Regions from separate parts of the Paenibacillus sp. 05T425 genome, predicted to be linked through region 1. Evidence: riboswitches for the same ligand, from Rfam matches in the RefSeq annotation. Region 1 holds a riboswitch; the other holds the start of a gene.
What was found. Region 1 has a riboswitch for cobalamin ahead of AC1DF0_RS19925 (ABC transporter substrate-binding protein). Riboswitches for the same ligand answer to the same signal wherever they lie in the genome.
Positions count from the first base shown of each region.

Region 1 (10,207 bases):
AAACTAGCCCGTTTAGTTGCCTGATATCGAACTAAACAGGCCGCACGCTTGGTACAAGACTAATTAGTTGCCTAGAATGACACTATTGCGGATTAGCAGGCTTTTGGAGCGTATCGCCTCAGGCCGTGTAGGAGCTTACCTGCTTCCACCCGGCTACTCCTCATGCTGCGTCCGGGTAGCTTCTAACACGGTCTCGTATACCGCCTCGCCAATTGCGCAGCCGATCGTCGTCGCCACTCCAGCATAGGCATGAATCGCTTGCCAACTCGCTCGCTGGCTGACGCCAATGACGATCGCATCGGTCGTCGTCCCCGTCGCAAGCCGGCCATTCGCCGTCTCTACGATACCAAGTTCATGCAGTGCCGCCGCTTTTGCTTCGGTTGCCGTAATAACCGCATTGACCATTGCCGACTCGGTCATCTGTCCGTCAATGAGCAGTACCGTATTAATCGTACCTGGCTCATATGCCGAGAAGGTTTGGCGCGGCAACCCGGCCCGTGCAGCGTTGCGCGTGCCCGACGTCGTGATGCACAGCAGCTTAAACCGATCGCCCTCCAGCTCCTTCACAGACGCATGGGTCAACTTCGCCGCAGTCAACATGCCGATCGTATGCTCAGCCTTGCTTCCCCAACCTTCACAGCGGTGAACAAAGTCCGCGATCGGATCGTCACAGCGATAATCAAGCGGCACCTTCCAGTTCACGATATGATCGGCCCGGGAGAAACCGCCAGGATGAATGGCGCTGCTTAACGCCTGAACCGGTTCTTGCAGGCTCGCTACAATTCGATCGTCCAGCAGCTCCAGACGCAATCCGCTCCAGATGAAAGAATCGTAGACGGTGGAGCCGCTGCGAAACGGCTGACTCATGACCTCACCTGCGCTAAACAGTGTTTGAAGGCTGCCACGAGCGCTTCATTTTGGAATCTTCGTTTGACGGCTACTCGCACATACGTATGATCTAGTCCAGGGAATCGCGAAGCATCTCTAATGAGAACACCTTCCTTGCCCATGGCAAGCTGCAGCATGCTGGCGCTTAAACGCAGCTGTTGCGGGATTCGAAGCAGCAAATAATTCGTTACGCCGTCATTCACCTCGAAGCCAAGCTCCTGCAATTGCTGAACTAGCCATGGACGCTCTTCTGCAAGCCAGTTATGCGTTTGCTTCGCGAACTCCCGCTCTTCTAGAACCGCTTCGCCGATCATCTGCGCAAGCGAATTGACGCTCCATGGCACTTGCAGGCGCTTCAATGCGCTAAGCGATTTCGGAACGCCGACGATATAGCCGAGCCGAATGCCTGGTATGGAATAAAACTTCGTCATCGAACGGATGACGAACAGACGTTCATTCACGGCCGCTTCCCGCACAAGGCTGAACTGCTCCTCCTCAGGGACAAAATCCATGAACGCTTCGTCAACAACGACGTAAGCGCCGCTGTCAAGCAATGCCTTAATGAGCTTTGGATCCACTAATTGACCTGTCGGATTATTAGGCGATCCTAACATATATAAGGAAGCGTTGCTGGCATCGATCGCATTGCCGACAGCTTCCGAATCGAGCTTGAATTGATTGTCGCCGGACAACGCGATTTCATAGATCGATCCGCCGATCTTGCGAACCGCATCCCCATATTCGTCGAAGCACGGAATAGCGAGAGCCGTTACCTGCGGATGAAGTGAGCGAACGACGAGATCGATAAGCTCCGCCGCTCCGTTCCCGATTACGATATTATGCTCATCGATTCCGTGCAGCTGCGACAGCTTCTTGCGCAGGCCGCGAACAGCCGGGTCGGGATAACGATCGATAAGCGTCGCGTATTCAATAAGCACTGTCTTCACCGAGGGCGGCGGTCCTAGCGGATTCATATTGGAGCTGTAATCAAGGAATGTATCCGCTGCTCTGCCGAACGCTTCCTCAGCTGTATGCAGGTCACCGCCATGGCCGTATCTCTCCAACATCCCTTTCCCCCCCTTTCCTACCACATCATGAAAATAAATAATTCGAGCCTAATATAATTACTGCCATTAATAAAATAACAGCCTCTACCGCTTCATTCATTGCACCATATGTATCTCCCGTTAATCCTCCGAGCTTATTTGCTAGCCAAATGGCCAATATGCCCCCTGAAACGAACGTAGACAATAAGCAGGCTAACGTGATGACGATGGACGTCTCAATCGAATTCTGACACACAGCAACGATGAAGAAGGTAATGAGTCCGCCTATAATCAACGATAAGCCAGCCGCCGACTTTCTTACCCCGGCGAAGAGCGCTCCGATTCCATCGCCTTGCCGAGCATTCGGCCAACCTGCAATCGCTATGCCCATCCAAGCACGTCCCCATATCGGTGAAGCGGCAATGATCGGAAGCACAATCTCAAGTCGACCGTCATCCCCTATCAGCTCCGCCAGAAGCGATGCTTTGAGAAGCAGCAGCAATACAGCAGCGAGCACCCCCATCGCTCCTACGCGGCTATCCTTCATAATTTCCAGCATTCGCTCGCGCGAGCGGTGGCTGAGCACGCCATCGGCCGTATCCATCCATCCGTCCATATGAAGCCCGCCACTCAACGCCGTCCATAGTGCCAGCAGCAGCACCGCTGACGGCCAAGGAGGCAGAAAGAGCTGCAGCAGCCACGCAACTCCCGCAACAATGATGCCAATAAAAGCTCCCGCAATCGGAAAGTAGAGGACACTTCGCGTCAACACCGGGGAAGTAAAGGGTATTTGTATGGGGATAGGAAACCGTGTCAGAAATTGAAAAGCCGCAACAAGCGCCTGCCCGTGCAGCTTCAGCTTATGAGCAGCCATGCTGTGATCACTCCTGCCAATAGAATAACGCTGACACCGTACAACAAACGTATCGTCAGCACAATATCGTCTGGCTTCAACGGGCGCAGCGGCCAGCCCATTCGCGCGCGTTCGCTGGTCACCCCGAAGTAGACGTTCGTCCCGCCGAGCTCAACGCCTATGGCTCCGGCTGCAGCAGACTCCGGAATGCCGCTGTTCGGACTCGGGTGCCGGCGAGCGAAGACGAGCATCGACTTCACGGCCCTAATTGCCTTCATCTTAGGCAGGAGCAGCGCCGATAACGCCATCAAAGCTCCCGTAAGCCGAGCAGGTATATAATTCAACACATCGTCGGTACGAGCCGAGCACCAGCCGAAATGCCGGTATTTATCGTTCCGATAGCCGACCATGGAATCGAGTGTATTCGCCGCGCGATAAAGCATAGCTAGCGGCGCGCCTCCCAACAAAGCAAATACGAGAGGCGACACTAGAGCATCGACCGTATTTTCGGCTACCGTCTCAATAGCGGCCCTGGACGCTTCGCCTTCATCCAACTGCGTCGTATCCCGCCCAACGATATAACCGACATATTTCCGGGCTTCATCCAATCTGCCGGCGACTAACGGCTTATAGACAAGCATAGCCGCCTCCTTGAGCCCTTTTACTGCAATCGTTGTCGAGATGAACCATGCGCTAACCGCATATCCGAACCAAAGATGGATCGCATCGGCTACCTCTACGATGATCGCCATGATTAGCCAACTAGCAGCGAGAACGGCAACGGTTAACACAATGCCGAGCATCTTGACCCTAGTTGGCCGATTGGAGTATCGCTCAGGCGCGAGCCATCGCTCCAGCAGCCGAATAAGACGGCCGATCCATATGACTGGGTGCGTCGGCCATTTCGGATCGCCGACGATCCAATCGATCACAATCGCCGCAGCAACCAGAGCAAGCAGCTCCGGCATGGAATAGAAGCTCATAGCTGCTCCCATCTGAACGCTATCGTTTTCAAGTCAACCGGAATGCCTGCTGTTACGAGAAATACGCGCTCGCACACCGCGGCAATACGTTGGTTCATCCGTCCGGCTTCGTCCCGGAACGCTCTGCCCAGCGGATACTCCGGCACGATACCGTCACCGACCTCATTCGTCACAATGATGAGCGGATAAGGATACCTCTCGATTGCAGCTACGAGCTTCGTTATCTCCTGCTCTAGTCGCTGATCGCCAAGCATTTCGTAATCGACGCGAAGCATCCAATTCGTGAGCCAAAGCGTCAAACAATCCAGCAGGAGCGCAGGGACAGTCTGTGCAGCGTCCTGCTCGTATTCCCCGAATTCAGTCCGAAGCTTATCGATCAGATCCGCTGCTTCATACGGTTCCTCGAGCGTCGTCCAAGCGTAGCCCGTGCCTTCACGGTCTTGCTGATGCCTCGCGATACGATCATTCATCTCTTCGTCATACGATTGGCAGGTCGCAATATAGACACCATGATTGCCGGTTCTCATTGCATATTGCTCGGCGAAGCTGCTCTTGCCGCTGCGAGCGCCGCCCGTTACGAGTATGGCCACATCATTCACCTACCCTTTGGACACGCCGGCGCTCTCGAATGTCGCCATCTCTTGCATCAGCTTCAGCGCAGCGTCTATGAAATGAAAGCTTAATACGGCGCCCGTTCCCTCGCCAAGACGCATCTCCAGCTGAATCATCGGCGACAAACCAATAGCTGCCAACAGCTTTAAATGTCCTTGCTCGTGTGAAAGATGTGATGCAAGCATATACGGCTTCGCCTGTTCCGTGATCCGCGAAGCTACAAGCGCCGCCGCAGAAGAGATGAAGCCGTCTATCACGACAGGACAGCCGTTAGCCGCAGCTCCGATAATTACGCCAACCAAGCCGGCAATCTCAGCGCCGCCGACTTTGGCAAGCACATCAATCGGATCGGAAGAATCGGGGTTATTAACCGCGATCGAACATTTTACAACCTCGATCTTGCGTACTCTCGCCTCATCGTTAATGCCTGTTCCTCTTCCTACAGACTGCTCCGGCGAAAGACCCGTCAGCACACTCGCGATTGCCGAGCTAGCCGTCGTATTGCCGATGCCCATCTCGCCCGTTGCGAATACCCGAACACCTGCCGCTGCCTGCTCATCGACGAGCTCGATACCTGCCGCTATCGCTTGAAGCGCTTGCTCTCTCGTCATTGCCGGCCCCTTCGCCATATTAGCCGTTCCGTGAACGACTTTGCGGCTAACGAGCTTCGGATGCTCCAGATCGGCGTTGACGCCTATATCAACGCAAATCACATCCGCGCCGGCTTGCCGTGCGAGCACATTAACGGCAGCGCCGCCATTCAGAAAGTTGAGCACCATCTGCGGCGTCACTGCAGGAGGAAATGCGCTAACCCCTTCCTCGCATACACCATGATCGCCCGCCATAACAATGACCGTCTTGCGGGTCATATCCGGCCATAGTTGACCCGATATGCCAGCAAGCTGACAAGCGATGGCTTCCAGCTTGCCAAGACTGCCGGGAGGTTTCGTCAAGCTGTCCGAATGTTGCTGTGCCTGCTCTGCAGCTTTGTGATCGAATTCCCGTATGCGGGAGACCGCTGATTCCAGCGTATCCTGCCATTTGTTATTCATGTTCTTGCTCCCCTCTTTATTTCCGAAATCCGCATATATTCGTTAGACCGAAGCGCTAGGCTGCAGCATAATTTGCGGCATGCCCGTTACCGGATGCGGCACGATAGTTGTTGTTGTTTCATATACCTTTTCAATTAACGACGTTGTCAGCACTTCCTTAGGCGTTCCGACGGCAGCAATCTTCCCTTCATGCAGGACGACGAGCTCATCGCAATATAACGAAGCCAAGTTAAGATCATGCAATACGGCAATAACGGTTAATCCGCGCTCCCGCTGCCATGACCTCACGGTATCCAGCAATTGCACTTGGTACCCGATATCCAAATACGTTGTCGGCTCATCAAGCAATATGATCGACGGTTCCTGCACCATCAGCTTCGCAAGCGCAACACGCTGCCGTTCTCCGCCGCTTAGTTGATCCATCCTGCGTCCCTGCAGTCCAGTCAGACCCATAGCCTCGAGCGCCTTATCGATGATATCCGCCGGATCACTCTCCTCATTGCCAAGCCAGCTCTGATACGGATAACGCCCCATGCCAACGACCTCACGCACCGTAAACCCGACCGGGGGCAATCCGCCCTGCTGCAATACGGCCATCTTGCGTGCCAATGTTTTGCGCGGCAACGATACGATTGGCTCGCCTGCCAGCAGCACTTCGCCTTTCGCTGCCCTATCAACGCCGGACAGCAGATGAAGCAGCGTTGACTTGCCGACCCCGTTAGGCCCTATAATGCCATAGATCTTGCCTTCCGCGAATGAGCAGTCGAGCTCATGAAGCACCGTTCGGCCCTGAATTGTCTGTACAATTCCTTTTGCCTCCAAGATAGCTATAGCTGACCGCCTCCATTCATCTTGCGCCGATGGAGCAGATAGGCAAAGAACGGCGCGCCGATCAGCGCCGTCACGACGCCTAGCGGAATTTCCCTCGGGCTAAGCGCATTGCGCGCGAGCGTATCCGCCCACAAAACGAATATGCCGCCTCCAATAGCCGCAAGCGGCGTAATCAGCCTATAATCCGGACCCACGAGCAAACGGATCAAGTGGGGTACTACGAGCCCGACGAAGCCGATAACGCCTGAAACGGATACGGCAGCTGCCGTAAGCAGCGTAGATGCGATCAGCACGATCAGCTTCGTACGCTCCACGCGAACGCCGGCATGGGCGGCGTGGCGTTCGCCTAGAACGAATAAATTGAGCGATTGGCTATAGATGAGAATAATAGGGAATCCGATGACAAGAAACGGAATGAGCATATATACATTGTCCCAGTTGCGCATCGCAAGCGAACCCATTAACCAGAACAAAATTTGATTGACGACGCCTTCAGACAGCGACACCATGAACGATACGAAAGCGCCTAAGAAGGCTTGAATGATGACACCGGATAAAATAAGCGTTTCAATATGCATCGCCCCTTTGCTTCGCGATAGCCAGAATACGCCAAACAACGTGATGCTTCCCGTCAGAAACGCGACAAGAGGAATCGTCCACATGCCTAAAGCCATCTGGAGTCCGAACAAAATAATAAAGGCAGCGCCTACCGAGCTTCCTGAGGCGACGCCTAACGTATACGGATCGGCAAGCGGATTGCGCAGCACGCCTTGGAAACCCGTACCCGCAAGCGCTAGACAAGCGCCGACGAGGACGGCAAGCAGCACGCGGGACAGCCTTACCTGCGTAACAATGGCTACTTCGCCTTTGGTATAGAGGTCTTCGCCCCCTTTCACCCACGGAAGCTCGTGAATAAGAATGCCCCATACCTTGCTTACCGTAAGACCCGACGTACCAATAGAAAGACTTATGATCATAGAAACGGCAAGAAGGAGCAAAGCTGCTCCTCCATAAATGATACCTTTATGTTTCATTGCTTATTTGACGAGATCCGGGTGAATAACCTTCGCTAGCTCAAGCAATCCATCGGCGAGACGCGGACCTACGCGTACGAGCGGGTCTTCTGTCACGGCGAACATTTGCTTGTTCTTCACTGCATCGATAACGTCCCAACCAGGACGGCTCTCAATACCGGCTACAATCGGATTCGGCTCCTCCTTCCACGCTGGGTACACAATCAGTTGCGGATTTTTGGCAACGACCTCTTCCGCGTTCACCTCGAACCACCCTTGACTTCCGGCTGCCACATTCGTTCCGCCAGCTAGCGTCAGCAGTTCATCGAGGAACGTGCCAGAACCCACCGTCCAGCCGGGCGAGAATTCCAAATACACATTTTTCTTCTCTGCGTCTTTCACTGCGTCCGTTACCTGCTGCTTCACTTGAATCATATGGTCAGCAACTGTGGCAGCTTCCGCTTGTCTATTCATAATTTTACCTAAAGTATCGATTTTGGCAACTACTGCGTCATAAGTTAGCGGATCCGTTGCGTATACAGGGATATTAAGCTCGCGAAGCTGCTTAATCGCATCCACGTTCATCGATGATGAAGCAATGACCAGATCCGGATTGAGACCCGTAACCACCTCAATATTCGTCGTCATATCGCCTACGAGTTGCTTAGCTACTGCCGCTTCCGGATAGTTGCTATAGCTGTCCACACCAACGACCTGCTCTCCGGATCCGATCGCATAGATCGTTTCCGTCTCGCTTGGCGCCAGCGAAACGATCTTCGTAGGTGCTTGCGCGAATGTAATTTCCGTTCCCGTATCGTCCTTCACCGTAAGCGGATATTCCGTAGTTGCTGCGTTTTCCTGTTCGTTGTCAGGCGCGTTCGTCGGCGCTTTCGTAGCAGCATTCGATGGCTGATTCGATGCTTGCCCCTCATTATTGGTGTTCGCTCCGCAAGCAGTCATGATGACGAGCATCATCGCCAGCAGCAGCCCAATCCAAGCTTTGTTCATCTTATTCATTAATTAACACACTCCTAAACGTTCTATTTATCTAGCAAATCGGTATTACTCGTTATAGCTGTTACATTCGAATAAAACATGATGTTACTTTTAGCCTGTATTTCATACAGCCTAATCGGGAACAATCGACCTTTACTTGACGCTTGATTGTAAAGCATTTAGTCAAAATCGACATTTTGGCCCCTTGTCGCGCTTCCCCGTCCATTTGGCTGCACAATATCCAATCAAACTTAGATATGGACGCGTTACAAGCCTTTTACTTGTATAAAATCCAATCAAAAGGCACTACTTGATAAGATTTAAACATCAAAAAAAGCATTTCCGACGTCTTGTCAGAAATGCTGCGCGAATTCCGCTTCCAAAGCGGCAAATAGCTACTACTCGTGTGCAACACCTCCTAGTTCCTCGTAGGATTCAGCGTTAATAAGCAGGCAGGTCTCCTGACTTGGAATATATGCCATCGGCGTCTTCCCGAGCGTCCAAGCTCAGTGACAATATGCCGCGGCATCGGCCTTGCAACGAGAGCAGTCGCTCTCCGGCCATTCCTTACAGTGGCGGGTCCGCGCCGGATTCTCACCGGCTTCCCTATTAAGTCGGAGTGGTTGTTTAAGCAGCATTCAAGCTGTTCATATAAACCTTCTCGACACCTAGTTATTTTCTATGAAATTGTCAGATGTAACTATACACATCTTCCAATCTTTTGTCTATCCCTATCGCCAAAGTCAGACTATTGTTGAACGTCGCCGGCGTTCTTTCATCCCGCTGCGCCGCATAGGTAACTAAAGACGCTGTTAATTGGTTTCTTGCCTACAAAAAAAGATACAGAAAGGTGCGCTTATGATAAACTCTGACGAATCAATAGTAACGACCCGAGCACGAACGCCACTTCTTAAGTGGTCGCTCGCCTTGCTTGCCGCTGCCGTCATCATCACCGCTGCGTTCGCGTGGCTGCAAACGACGGAAGCTGCCCCACCTGCCGTCACGGAGCATTCCTTCGAAGAAGGCTCATTGACGTGGGAGATCGGCCGCTATCCGGCCAAAGTGCTCGATCTGAATGATTTTCGCCTCAGTCTTAGAAATTCCGAGGGAGCGCCGTTACGTAACGCTGAGTTATCCATCGTGTTAGATATGATCGGAATGAACTGCGGCAATTACAGCTTCAAGTTAACCGAGACCGCTCCCGGCGTCTACGAGGGCGAAGGCATGCCGTTGATGGCTGGAACGTGGAAAGCAACGTTGACGCTGGATACGGCGGATGGCAACTATATCCTTGCAAGGCGGCTCTCTGCCGTCCACTGATGATCGTTACCATAACCACGGCGAAATGCTCGGAATGACGCCGTTCACGGCCAATCCCCGCATAATGGACAATAGCCCTACAGCAATTGCCGTTACTACGCCTGCCTTGCGCATGAATCTTCTCCAGCGCCTGCCGGCGAAAGCAGCGATAGAAGCCGCGGCAGCTAGCGCCGGGAACGTAGATAGTCCGAAGATAGCCATGATGGCCGCGCCTTCCAATGGCGAGCCGCTGGCCGCAGCGTTCATCTGCATCGCATAGGTCAAGCCGCAAGGCAGGAAGCCGAAAGCAATGCCCGTCGCAAGCAAATGCGTAGTTTCGCTGGCAGGTGACTTCCCTGTTCTGCCGACCAACCGCTTATGCAGCAAAGCAGACAGCTTGCCCATAAGCGGCAGTTGAAACCTGCGCCATAACCATAATAATACGAAGCAGCCGCCTACGATTGAAGCAATGCCTTGAATGCCCGCAAGCTTGCCGGCGAGATCGACGAATGAGCCGACTGCGCCCATAACTGCGCCAAGCACCGTATAAGACGTGATGCGACCTGCATTGTACAGCAGCATGGAACGGCGGGCTGACACTGTCGATTGAAGCGATACGGTCGACACGATGCCT
Region 1 covers NZ_JBFTLA010000008.1:198,607-208,813, forward strand. The annotation lists gene AC1DF0_RS19885 (adenosylcobinamide amidohydrolase) at 154-867, opposite strand; gene cobD (threonine-phosphate decarboxylase CobD) at 864-1,955, opposite strand; gene cobS (adenosylcobinamide-GDP ribazoletransferase) at 1,981-2,808, opposite strand; gene cbiB (adenosylcobinamide-phosphate synthase CbiB) at 2,790-3,770, opposite strand; gene cobU (bifunctional adenosylcobinamide kinase/adenosylcobinamide-phosphate guanylyltransferase) at 3,767-4,360, opposite strand; gene cobT (nicotinate-nucleotide--dimethylbenzimidazole phosphoribosyltransferase) at 4,370-5,434, opposite strand; gene AC1DF0_RS19915 (ABC transporter ATP-binding protein) at 5,477-6,256, opposite strand; gene AC1DF0_RS19920 (FecCD family ABC transporter permease) at 6,262-7,299, opposite strand; gene AC1DF0_RS19925 (ABC transporter substrate-binding protein) at 7,303-8,295, opposite strand; cobalamin riboswitch at 8,709-8,950, opposite strand; gene AC1DF0_RS19930 (hypothetical protein) at 9,133-9,594, shown strand; gene AC1DF0_RS19935 (sulfite exporter TauE/SafE family protein) at 9,601-10,207, opposite strand, start outside.

Region 2 (10,207 bases), on a different contig from region 1:
GCCAAATTGAGGAGCTGCTTCTGCCCGCCTGACAATTCCGTCACGTTCTTGTGAAACCAAGTCTGGATGCCGAAGAAGCTCGCCATCTCGGCTACCCTTAGACGAATCGCCGCGTTGTCTGCGCCTAAGCTCTCGAGGCCGAAAGCCAGCTCATGCCACACTTTGTCCGTTACGATCTGGTTGTCGGGATGCTGCAGCACAAAGCCGATATCCGATGCCTGTGTTCTTTGGTCGATTTGCTCAATGGGAATGCCGCGAAAATGGATTTGTCCCGTACGCTCGCCGTGCGGCGCAAGCATCGGCTTCAGCTGCCTTAGCAGCGTGCTCTTGCCGCAGCCGGACCTTCCGCAGATCGTAATGAACTCACCGCTATGGATTGTGAGATTGATTCCTTTCAGCGCCTCCTCTTCTGCAAGAGGAAACTTGAAGCTTAAATCCTTGATTCGATAGCTTTCCATTTCAGTTCCTCCACCGCATTTGTAATGACAGGCAGCAAACATAATCCGAGATACGCGACATACACGGCCAGGCTAACCGCCTTCATTTCAGCCGCTTTCATCGAGGGAAAATAACGCATCGTATTTTCGCCTATTGCCCATCCGTATAGAATGGCGGCGATGAGTACCAGCATGATAGCAAGCACCGCTTTATCCCGCCGATCAAACCGATAAAGCGAGAAGCTCGTCCTCCCCGGCAACCCATAACCTCTGGCTTTCATCGAATCGGCCGTTTCAATCGCATTTTCGAGTGCCCAGGTCGTCATTATGGAAAGGATCGTCAGTCCGTTGCGAACTCTGGCAAGCAGGCTGCCCTGCGTCACATCCCTGCCGATGCTCCGCTGCGCGTTCGATATGATCTTGATCTGATGCATATAGCGTGGCACGAGTCGGAGCGCCATAGAAAAAATAAGCGACAGCGCGGGCAAAATTCGTCCGAACAAATAAATAAATTTATCCGAAGTCATGACGGCATTATAACAAGAGAACCATACAATAACCGTTACGAACATACATGCGGAAGCGAGTCCGTATAAGATCGATTCCAGCGTAATCGGATTACCGTTTTTCAAGTAAAATAGAATCGTGACACCCGCGTGGTTAAAAAGCGGATTCAACGCCGCCATCCCAAGCAGCAGCGGAAGCATATATAGAACGTTGAATCTAACGGCTTTCCTGCGCTTCAGCATAATAGAGTAAGCGATAGCGCTAAATAGCGCTATCGCTTGAAATACGGGATGCATGAACAGCATACTGAAAGCAATCACTACGGCAAAATATCCGAAGCTTATGAATGGATGATAACCGGAGAAGCTGTCGCGGTTCGCTTCCCTATTCATTGTCCCGTTCCTCCCGTGGCCGCATCGCCGCCCACGTCGCGTCCAAGATCGCATGTATATACCCAATCAACGACATCGCCGTCCTTCAGCTTGTAGCGGCTGCTGCCGTAGTTCGGAAACCATCCATTCACCTTGTACATCCAGCCGCTCAGCTCGCCGCAATCAAATTCGTACAAATTGTTGATACCTTCGATATAGTTGCTGTTATAGATCGGAGTCATCTCGAATTCCATATGAATTTTGTTCGCCTTCATTTCCCGAAGCAGCACGTCGAATACCGATTCACCTTCGTAAAAAGTCACTTTGCGAGCCTTGTAGATAACCCCGTCCTTCGGTAGCACTTCTAGCTTGTCCTCGTCGAGCATATCCAAATTGTCCAGTATAGTAGCGGCGCTTACGGATAACGTGACGGTCAGCTTTTTGTTCTTGTCGACCGTAACATCCTGTGGCTCCACTGGTTTCGGCTTGCCTGAAGGGACGGGATCTGTAAGATATTTATCCTTATCGGGTTCCTTGGTCGTCTGCGTCGTTGCCGGCGTCTTCGTTTCTGCCGGACGGCTCGTTACCGTGGCCGTTGCCTCAGGCTTATCTGGCTTCGGCTTCGGCGTTGCCGAAGGTGTGCCGGTAGCTTCGGTTGAAGCAGGCGATGTTTCGCCCGCTTCAACAATAACACTTCCCGTCGCCTGCGGATTTAAGCTCGGCTCGTTCGCACCGGCGATGTCCGGAGTCGTTGTCGGCCGCTCGCTCTCTTCGTCCAACGAAACCTCGCCCTCTTCCACCACCTGCGAAGCGGCCTCACTGCTCTTGCTCGGCTGCGTGCTTTTGCCATAATCGCCGCCCCAGAAGAAAGCAACCGCCAGAACGGCTATTATCGCCAGCGCTGCGAGCCATTTTTTATTATTCATATTGTCGCGCCTGCCTTGCTTGCATCTGCTCTATTAAGTGACATCCGACATCTCATACAATCGGTTAAGCCCTTTAATGAATCTGTCATATGCGACTAAAGCATAGAAGGATTGATCCGTTGCCATCAAGTCGACTTCGCCAGGCTTCGCGCCTCCGTTGTCAATACCGCCCGGCTTCACATGATAGAAGCCTCCGCCCTTCACGGCGAAGCCAAGTAGCGCGTCAAGCGCCGAATGGCCGTTCTTCACGAAACGCGGATCGGTATCCGCGTCGATGCCAAGTCCAGATAGAGCAACGACGACCTGCGCAATACTTTCGGCATTCGACGAACCCCAGCTTGCATAACTGCCATCCGCTAGCTGTGCCTTGGACAGCCATACCAAGCCGCGATCCACGGCTGCCTTCACCTTCTCGTTGGTGCCATAGTAAGACGTAAGGCTTTGAATAGCCATTGCCGTAATATCCGGATCGGCCGCAGCCGCTTCCTCGCCAAGCGCCCAGCCTCCACCTGCGATTTCACGTCCCAGTATGAAGTCGATCAATAGCGCTCTCGTCGTTTGCGTCTTGACTGCCGAGTCGACCGGAATCTCGTAACCTTTGCTGTCCAGAGCAATCAAAGCGAATATAGGACCGTTAATACCTTGTTTAATGACGGTATTGAAATCGGCCAACGGCTTGAGCAGGTTGTATCCTGCCACATTGTCGACTTTCTTCCCTAGCGCGGTAAGCGCTAGGACGACCCTGTCGTATTCCGTGTATTTGACATGATGAAGCTTTCCTTCTTTTTCCTTAAGGGTTTGTTCGACATTGGCTACATACTTGGCATAGTAGCCGTCTGGAACGTTTACCCCCGAACGAGCAAGTCCCAGTACTGACCATTCACCGCCAATGCTTGCGATAATTGGATTGGTTACAGTCTTCTGCAAGTAAGATGCAGCCTCATTGATAACCTGCTTGACTGCTTGATCCTGCCCAGCTTCAGGCTGTTCTGCCTGCTTACCGGTAAGAGCATAAGCCCTCATTGCAACGACTGCTGCCATTTCTCTCGTAACGTCAGCTTTCGGCTGGAACTGGTTGCCGTAACCGAGCATCAATTCCAATGCGACAATCGTTTGTACGTCTTTGTTGGCCCAGTTCGATACTGAGCTCAAATCTTTGATAGGCGTTACAGGGGTTGCTGCTTTCAAACCGAGCGCTCGAACAATCGTAGCCGCCATCTGTTCGCGCGTAATGCTCTTGCTCGGATCAAACTTATTATCGTAGCCCGATACGAAGCCTGCCTTATATGCCGCATTGACGTACGGGTAGAACCAATCATCCTTGGCAACGTCCGTAAAGGCGATCGCATTGTCAATATCCGTCTTCAATCCAAGCACAGATACCAACAGCTTCGTGAACTCCGCTCTTGTTATCGTCGATTTCGGATTGAACTTTCCGTTGCTGCCTTGAACGAACCCTTTCCCGGTCGCATCGGTAATGGCTTGATAAGCCCATGCCGAGATGGATGAGCTATCGGAATACAGCTTCGCGATGTCGATCGCTTGCTTCGTATACGCCACGAATGCCGCGCCGATATTCGATTTAATAACAAGATCATTGCCGTTCACGAATGCATAGATTTTTTTCTCGTTGTCTTTTGTTTCCAGTGCGCCTTGCTCATCCGTATCGTAAACCTTTATTTCCGTAAACTTGTTTTTCTCGTAGTACCCCGGAACTTGACCTGCCGCGTCTTTCAGTGAGATTGTCACCGGCGTATCGAAATTCACAGGTTCCTTGTCATTGCCGAGTACGAAAGCGTAATTCACATTTTTAAGAGAAGCTGTGCTGCCGGCAAGAGATGACTTAATCAGATTTTCAAGCTCGGAAATCGTAATGCTCGGCGCAGACAGAAGCTCTATCGTTTGCGGGCCAGACAATAGCTTTGTGCCCTTCGCGATCGCCGCGGTTATATTTCCTTTAACGGCCGTTACATGCGGAATACCGTCCGCAACGTCCGCCAGCTGCAGTTGCAGCTTTAAGTTCGTAGTAGGAATTTGAACCGTAATGTTGTCGGTATTGTTATGTTCTTTTGATAATTTAATGAAATAGTTTTTCTGAGCATCGTTCGGTACTTGAACGACCGGGTTAGATTCGTTAGGGTTTACGATCAGTTCTGACGATTTTCCGTCCGATGGGAGCTCCGAGAAACATTGGCTCGGATCGTATATGTCCAAGTCTTCACCCAAATTTGTCGTATAGCGCCATTGAATAACGTCTCCGTCTTCAAGCTCATACAAGCTTGCGCCGTAATTCGGATAAATGCCATTCACGTTGTACATCCAACCGCTATACTGGCCGTGATCGAACTCACCGTCTCCGGCAATCGATTCTACGTAGACGCTGTTGTATTCCTCGCTCCATGAATATTGCATGTTAATATTTTTGCTGCCAAGCACACGCTTGAGCACCGTCCATACCGTATCCCCGGACTGCAGCTCAACTTTAGTAGGGCTCAATACAAAACATTTATTAATCGTCATCTTGTCGACCGACAACGTCGCATATGTTTTCGGCTGAGGCTCCGTACCGCCACCTGGTGCTTCGACCTCAGAAGACGAATAAGCGACATAGTCCGTAAAATGATTCGTTTTGACGATGAGATCGGATCCGCTGTCATACGCATATTCGTTCTTGCCGCTTGCTTTGCCCGCCGCATCGTTGGCAAACTTCCCGATTGGATAGGCGATGCCCCCCTCGATGTAAGCCGCATCCTTGCCAGCTTTTCCTATGAACGTCAGCGTTACGTAATCGCTGAACTCGACTCTTCCGCTGCCGCCCATGGAGAACGCTTGTACGAGCGCATCCAGGCTGCGATTATCCGGAAGACTGTCGCTAATCTGAGCGATCAACGCAGGATCCGTCACCGATTTCGACGTCAGCAGCTCGATTGCCGAAGCATCGCCGCTCACAACCCGCGTACCGCTTGGAATGAAAGCAGCAGCTCCACCCTTTACGGCCTTGATTTCCGGCAGGTTCACTGCGCCTGAAAGGTCAACGGATACTTTAGACGACTTGCCCTCCGGAATCGTTATCGTCACTTCTTTGCCGCTGTCGCTTGCCGTGATCGGAATCGTGTAATCCTCGTTGTCCTGCGGAATGACTACCTCCGGCTTATCGCCGGCAGGAAGCTCAAGCTCGTTACCGTCCTTCGTTGGTTCGGGCACATAGAGCTCGACGTCCGTCATGTCATAGAGACGGTTCATTCCTTTCAGGAACCGGTCATACGCAACAAGTGCATACGTGCCTTGATCGGTAGCCATCGCATTGGCATCGCTCTCCATTTGCACGTGCTTGAATCCACCACCGGCAACGGCGAAGTCAAGCAAAGCATTCAAAGCCGATTTGCCGTTTTTAATGAATCTGGCATCGGTATGAGGGTCAATGCCCAGTCCCGTTAGAGCGACTATGACTTGCGCGGTGCTTTCGCTGTTTGCACCCCAATTATCAAAGCCTCCATCGCTCATTTGAGCATTGGATAACCAATCAACGGCTCTGTCCACCGCGGCTTTGACATCGCTTCTGGCTGCACAATAAGGCGTTAATGCTTGTATGGCCATTGAAGTCATGTCGGGATCCGCCACATCTCCGTAGAAAGTCCATCCTCCCGCATTATCCGTGCCTTTGTTGATTTCTTTGTCCAATATAGATTGAATTAATTTTTCTTTATCCGTCTGCACCTTTCCGGGGGCTGCTTCTGGAATTTCATAATCGTAGGCATCGATAGCAAGCAAAGCGAATACCGGACCGTTAAGACCTTGCCCGCTTACGAAATCGTAGTCCGCCAAACCGTCCTTCAGATCGATTCCGCCGATATTCGAAACGTCCATCCCGATGGAAGCAAGTCCGATCATCGTTCTGGAGTAGTCGGTGCTCGACCAAAACGCACCGTATTCCTCGATTTCCTTTTTAATTGCGGCATTCGCATTATTGTAATACGTCTCGTAATACCCTTTAGGCACGTCATGTCCGGCCCGCGCAAGCGTGAAAATGGACCATTCTCCGCCAAGCGTTCCCCATGTCGGGTTATTCACCGTCGCAAGCAGATAGGTTAAGCTTTTTTTCAAATGATTTTGAGCTGTCTGAACGGTTCCAGGCTTATAAGTAAATGTAAAAGTGCTCTCCGCTATATTGCCCGCCGCATCCACGGCTGTTACGACAATCGTGTTCGCTCCTTCGCGAAGCGTCGCCTCGTACTTCCCGTTCTTGCTGCTAACGATAGTATCGTTCAGCTTCACTACCGGAACGATGCCCTTGGTTCGATTATCCGTAACCGAAACATTAAAGCCAAGGTGTTCCAAATCGACTTCCTGACCATTAACGATCCCCTCAACCGAGATGACGGGCTGTTTCGTATCCGGCGTCAAAATCTCTACGTCGGTCATATCGTACAAATACGTCAGTCCGTTAATGTATCGACTGTAGGCAACAAGCGCGTATGTGCCTTGGTCGGTTGCCATGCCGTCAACTTTACCCGTCTTGACATGTTTGAAGCCGCCTTCGGGCACTGCGAAAGCCAATAGCGCGTCCAATGCCGAGATGCCGTTTTTAATAAAACGCTCATCCGTGTGGGCATCTACCCCAAAGCCGGATAAAGCCGTAATAACTTGTGCGATGCTTTCGCTACTCGAGGATCCCCAACTCGTATAGCCTCCGTCCGCGCTTTGTGCTTTGGATAACCACGCAATCGCTCGATCCGCAGCTCCCTTTACATTAGTGTTCGTCTCGTAATAAGGAACCAGCGCTTGCAGCGCCATGGCTGTCATATCCACATCGGCTGCGCTCGTTCCTAGTGCCCAACCGCCTGCTTGATCGGTACCTTTCTTTATTTCCTTATCGAGCAAAAATTGAACGAGATTTTCCCTTGTCGTTTGCGTCTTTCCTACAGGAGCGACAGGAATTTCATAGTCATGACTGTCCAGCGCAATCAGCGCGAATATCGGACCGTTATTGCCTTGCTTCTTGACGTAATCGAAGTCTGCTAACGCGCTTCTCAAGTCAAAGCCGGCAACGTCCGTTATATCCCGGCCAACGGATGTAAGTCCAAGAATAACGCGGGAATGCTCCGTGCTTTTCGTCTTGTCGAGCACGCCCGAGTTAGCCGTCATTAGCTCGGTGACTTTATTGGCTACATTATTATAGTAGATATCGTAATATCCGTTTGGAACGTCATATTGTCCCCGCGCAAGCGAGAGGACGGACCAGTCCCCGCTCCCCGTTCCGAATACGGGATTCGTGACGGTTTTCTGGATATAAGCAAGGTTTGCATCGATTTGTTGCTCCAGCAGGGCGTCGAACGTTTGCTTGTACGTAACGACAAAGGTTTGCTCTGCTTTGTTGCCGGCCTCATCATCAGCTGTTATCGCAATCGTGTTGTTGCCAGCGATCAGCGTCGCCGTATATTGTCCATCCGTTCCCGTAATGACCGTCCCATTCAGCTTCACTTGAGGAGTGATCGCTTCCGATACGTTGTCCGTTACCGTAACGGCGAAATCTAATTCGCTGTTGGTTAAGATGGCGTTGTTTTCTATGCCTACAACTTCGATAATGGGCAGCTCCGTATCTTCCTCATCGGTGCTCAATACTTCGTTTAGATCGGCAAGTGCTTCATCGACGCTATCTTGGGAGCTAACCATGCTTTCAAGCACGTCATAGGCAGCCGAATCAGATTCATCCTCCGCCGCGAGCGCAATGCTGGCTCCGTTCGTGAACACGACAGAGAATAGGATGCTTGCGATAAGCAGCCACGCTAAATACTTGTTCCTGATCATCTTTTCATTACTTCCTTTCCAGTCCTTCGATTTCTACTAAATCTTGTCTACCATACTTTCAGCGCGCACAAAAAAAACCTTCCGCCGCAATCGGCAAAAGGTTTAATAGCGCACACAGCAAAAAGCCCACACTAAAAAACATCCTCCTATCGCTCGTAGAATGAATGGCATATCGAAACAGGCAGGTATTCTGGCTCAAGCGTCATCGCCCTTGCATCCTTCCCGGTTTCCCAGTGGCATCTTGCAAGAACTCTTCTTATACAGCGGCGGGACCGCGCGAGATTTGCACTCGCTTCCCTTTTAACCAATCGACAGCTCGACGGAATCGAGACTGATCATTGGCACCTGTTCCTACTATGAAATTATGTTGCTTATCATATCCGATTAATCGGCATTTGTCATGCATTTGTTTTAAATTCATGCCGTGTATGAGCTCACCGCCGGGTATATGGCTCATTAGGTGCATTTCGTCGAACTAATCTCCGTTGCCTCACGGTTGTGAGCTCGATAGTTGCCTTTCATCGAACTAATTCGGCCGATTCGCCACTACCTCACCAAACAATCCCCTTTAGTTGCCTGATATCGAACTAAACAGGTGGCTCGCTTGGTACAAGGCTAATTAGTTGCCTAGAATGACACTATAGCAGATGAGCTGGCTTTTGGAGCGTACCCGCTTCATGCCGTGTAGGAGCTTACCTGCCATTTCAATTTATCCAAGCACCATATAGCATCACAAGTCATCCACTAAACTTAGCGCTCCAAGTCAATCCGCAAAAATGCTCTAAGTCACATCAAGTTCACAGCCATTTAGAGCCAAAAAGTTTTTGCGCCAATTGGTAAGTTGCACATATTTGTTCACGGTTGTCCAAAGTTGTTCAGGTCAAGTGCGCCCTTTTCTTCAGGAGGTGGAGATTTATATGATAAGATAGAATTTGCCACACACTACGATTACGAGGTGCCCATATGTCCATTAGCTTCACTTCTTCAATTATTAGCCGTCTAAAAAGAGAAATTGCCGATACGCAGAATCAGCTTGCGAACGATAAAACGAAACTTGCAAAAGTGAGCGCGAAAATAAAACAACTGCAAAAAGACAGTAAGCTGAGCTCTTCGCCCAGCGACCTAAGCAGCAAAATGACCCAGCTTACGAAGCTGAAGGATGAAGCCGCGAAGCTTGAAGCATCGCAAGCAGACTTAACGAAGCAACTGACGGCGAAAAACGCCGAGCTTAGGCAGCAGCTTGCTAAGTCGAAGCAGCAATAAGAAAAAAGCTTCCTTAGCGCATGATAACATGCCTTCGGAAGCTTTTTTTAAGTAATTTACGTTAGTTTAACAAGGCTGTAGTTTTTCTTGCCTTTGCGAATAATGATGAATTTCCCGCCGATTGCATGCTCGGACGAAACCGCGAACTCGAGGTCGGTGATCTTCTCGCCGTTCATTGAGATGGCGCCGTTCGATACGTCTTCGCGCGATTGTCGCTTCGAAGGCTCGATACCAATCTCTACGAGCCACTCCACGATGTTTTTCGCTTCGCCTTCGCCGCTCGCCTCGTACGTCGGCATTTCTTTGAAGCCTTGCTCGATCTCGTCTGCCGTAAGCGAACGAATATCGCCGCTGAACAACGCAGCCGTAATACGCTTTGCTTGGTCCAACAGTTCGTCGCCGTGCACGAAACGAGTCATCTCTTCCGCAAGCGCCTTCTGCGCATCACGCTTATGCGGTTCGGTCTGCACCTTTTCCGCAAGCGCCTCAATTTCATCTTTGCTGAGGAACGTGAAGTACTTCAAGTATTTCACAACATCGCGGTCATCGGTATTCGCCCAGAACTGGTAGAACTCATAAGGTGTCGTCTTGTTCGGGTCAAGCCATATGGCTCCGCCTGCCGTCTTGCCGAACTTCGTGCCATCCGCCTTAAGCATAAGAGGAATCGTAAGGCCGAACGCCTTCGCCTCCGAGCCTTCCTTCTTGCGGATCAGATCAAGACCGCTCGTAATATTGCCCCATTGATCAGAACCTCCGATTTGCAGTTGCACATCCTCGTGTTGGTACAGGTGCAAGTAATCGAGCGATTGAAGAATTTGGTACGAGAATTCGGTGAACGAGATACCGCTATCCAGCCTGCTCGCTACGACATCCTTCGCCAGCATCGTGTTGAGGT
Region 2 covers NZ_JBFTLA010000012.1:112,062-122,268, reverse strand. The annotation lists gene AC1DF0_RS24785 (ABC transporter ATP-binding protein) at 1-458, opposite strand, end outside; gene AC1DF0_RS24780 (energy-coupling factor transporter transmembrane component T) at 431-1,336, opposite strand; gene AC1DF0_RS24775 (DUF4430 domain-containing protein) at 1,333-2,241, opposite strand; gene AC1DF0_RS24770 (S-layer homology domain-containing protein) at 2,275-8,049, opposite strand; cobalamin riboswitch at 8,213-8,413, opposite strand; gene AC1DF0_RS24765 (hypothetical protein) at 9,013-9,312, shown strand; gene tyrS (tyrosine--tRNA ligase) at 9,369-10,207, opposite strand, start outside.
Region 2: another riboswitch for cobalamin. It lies ahead of AC1DF0_RS24770 (S-layer homology domain-containing protein); the one in region 1 lies ahead of AC1DF0_RS19925 (ABC transporter substrate-binding protein).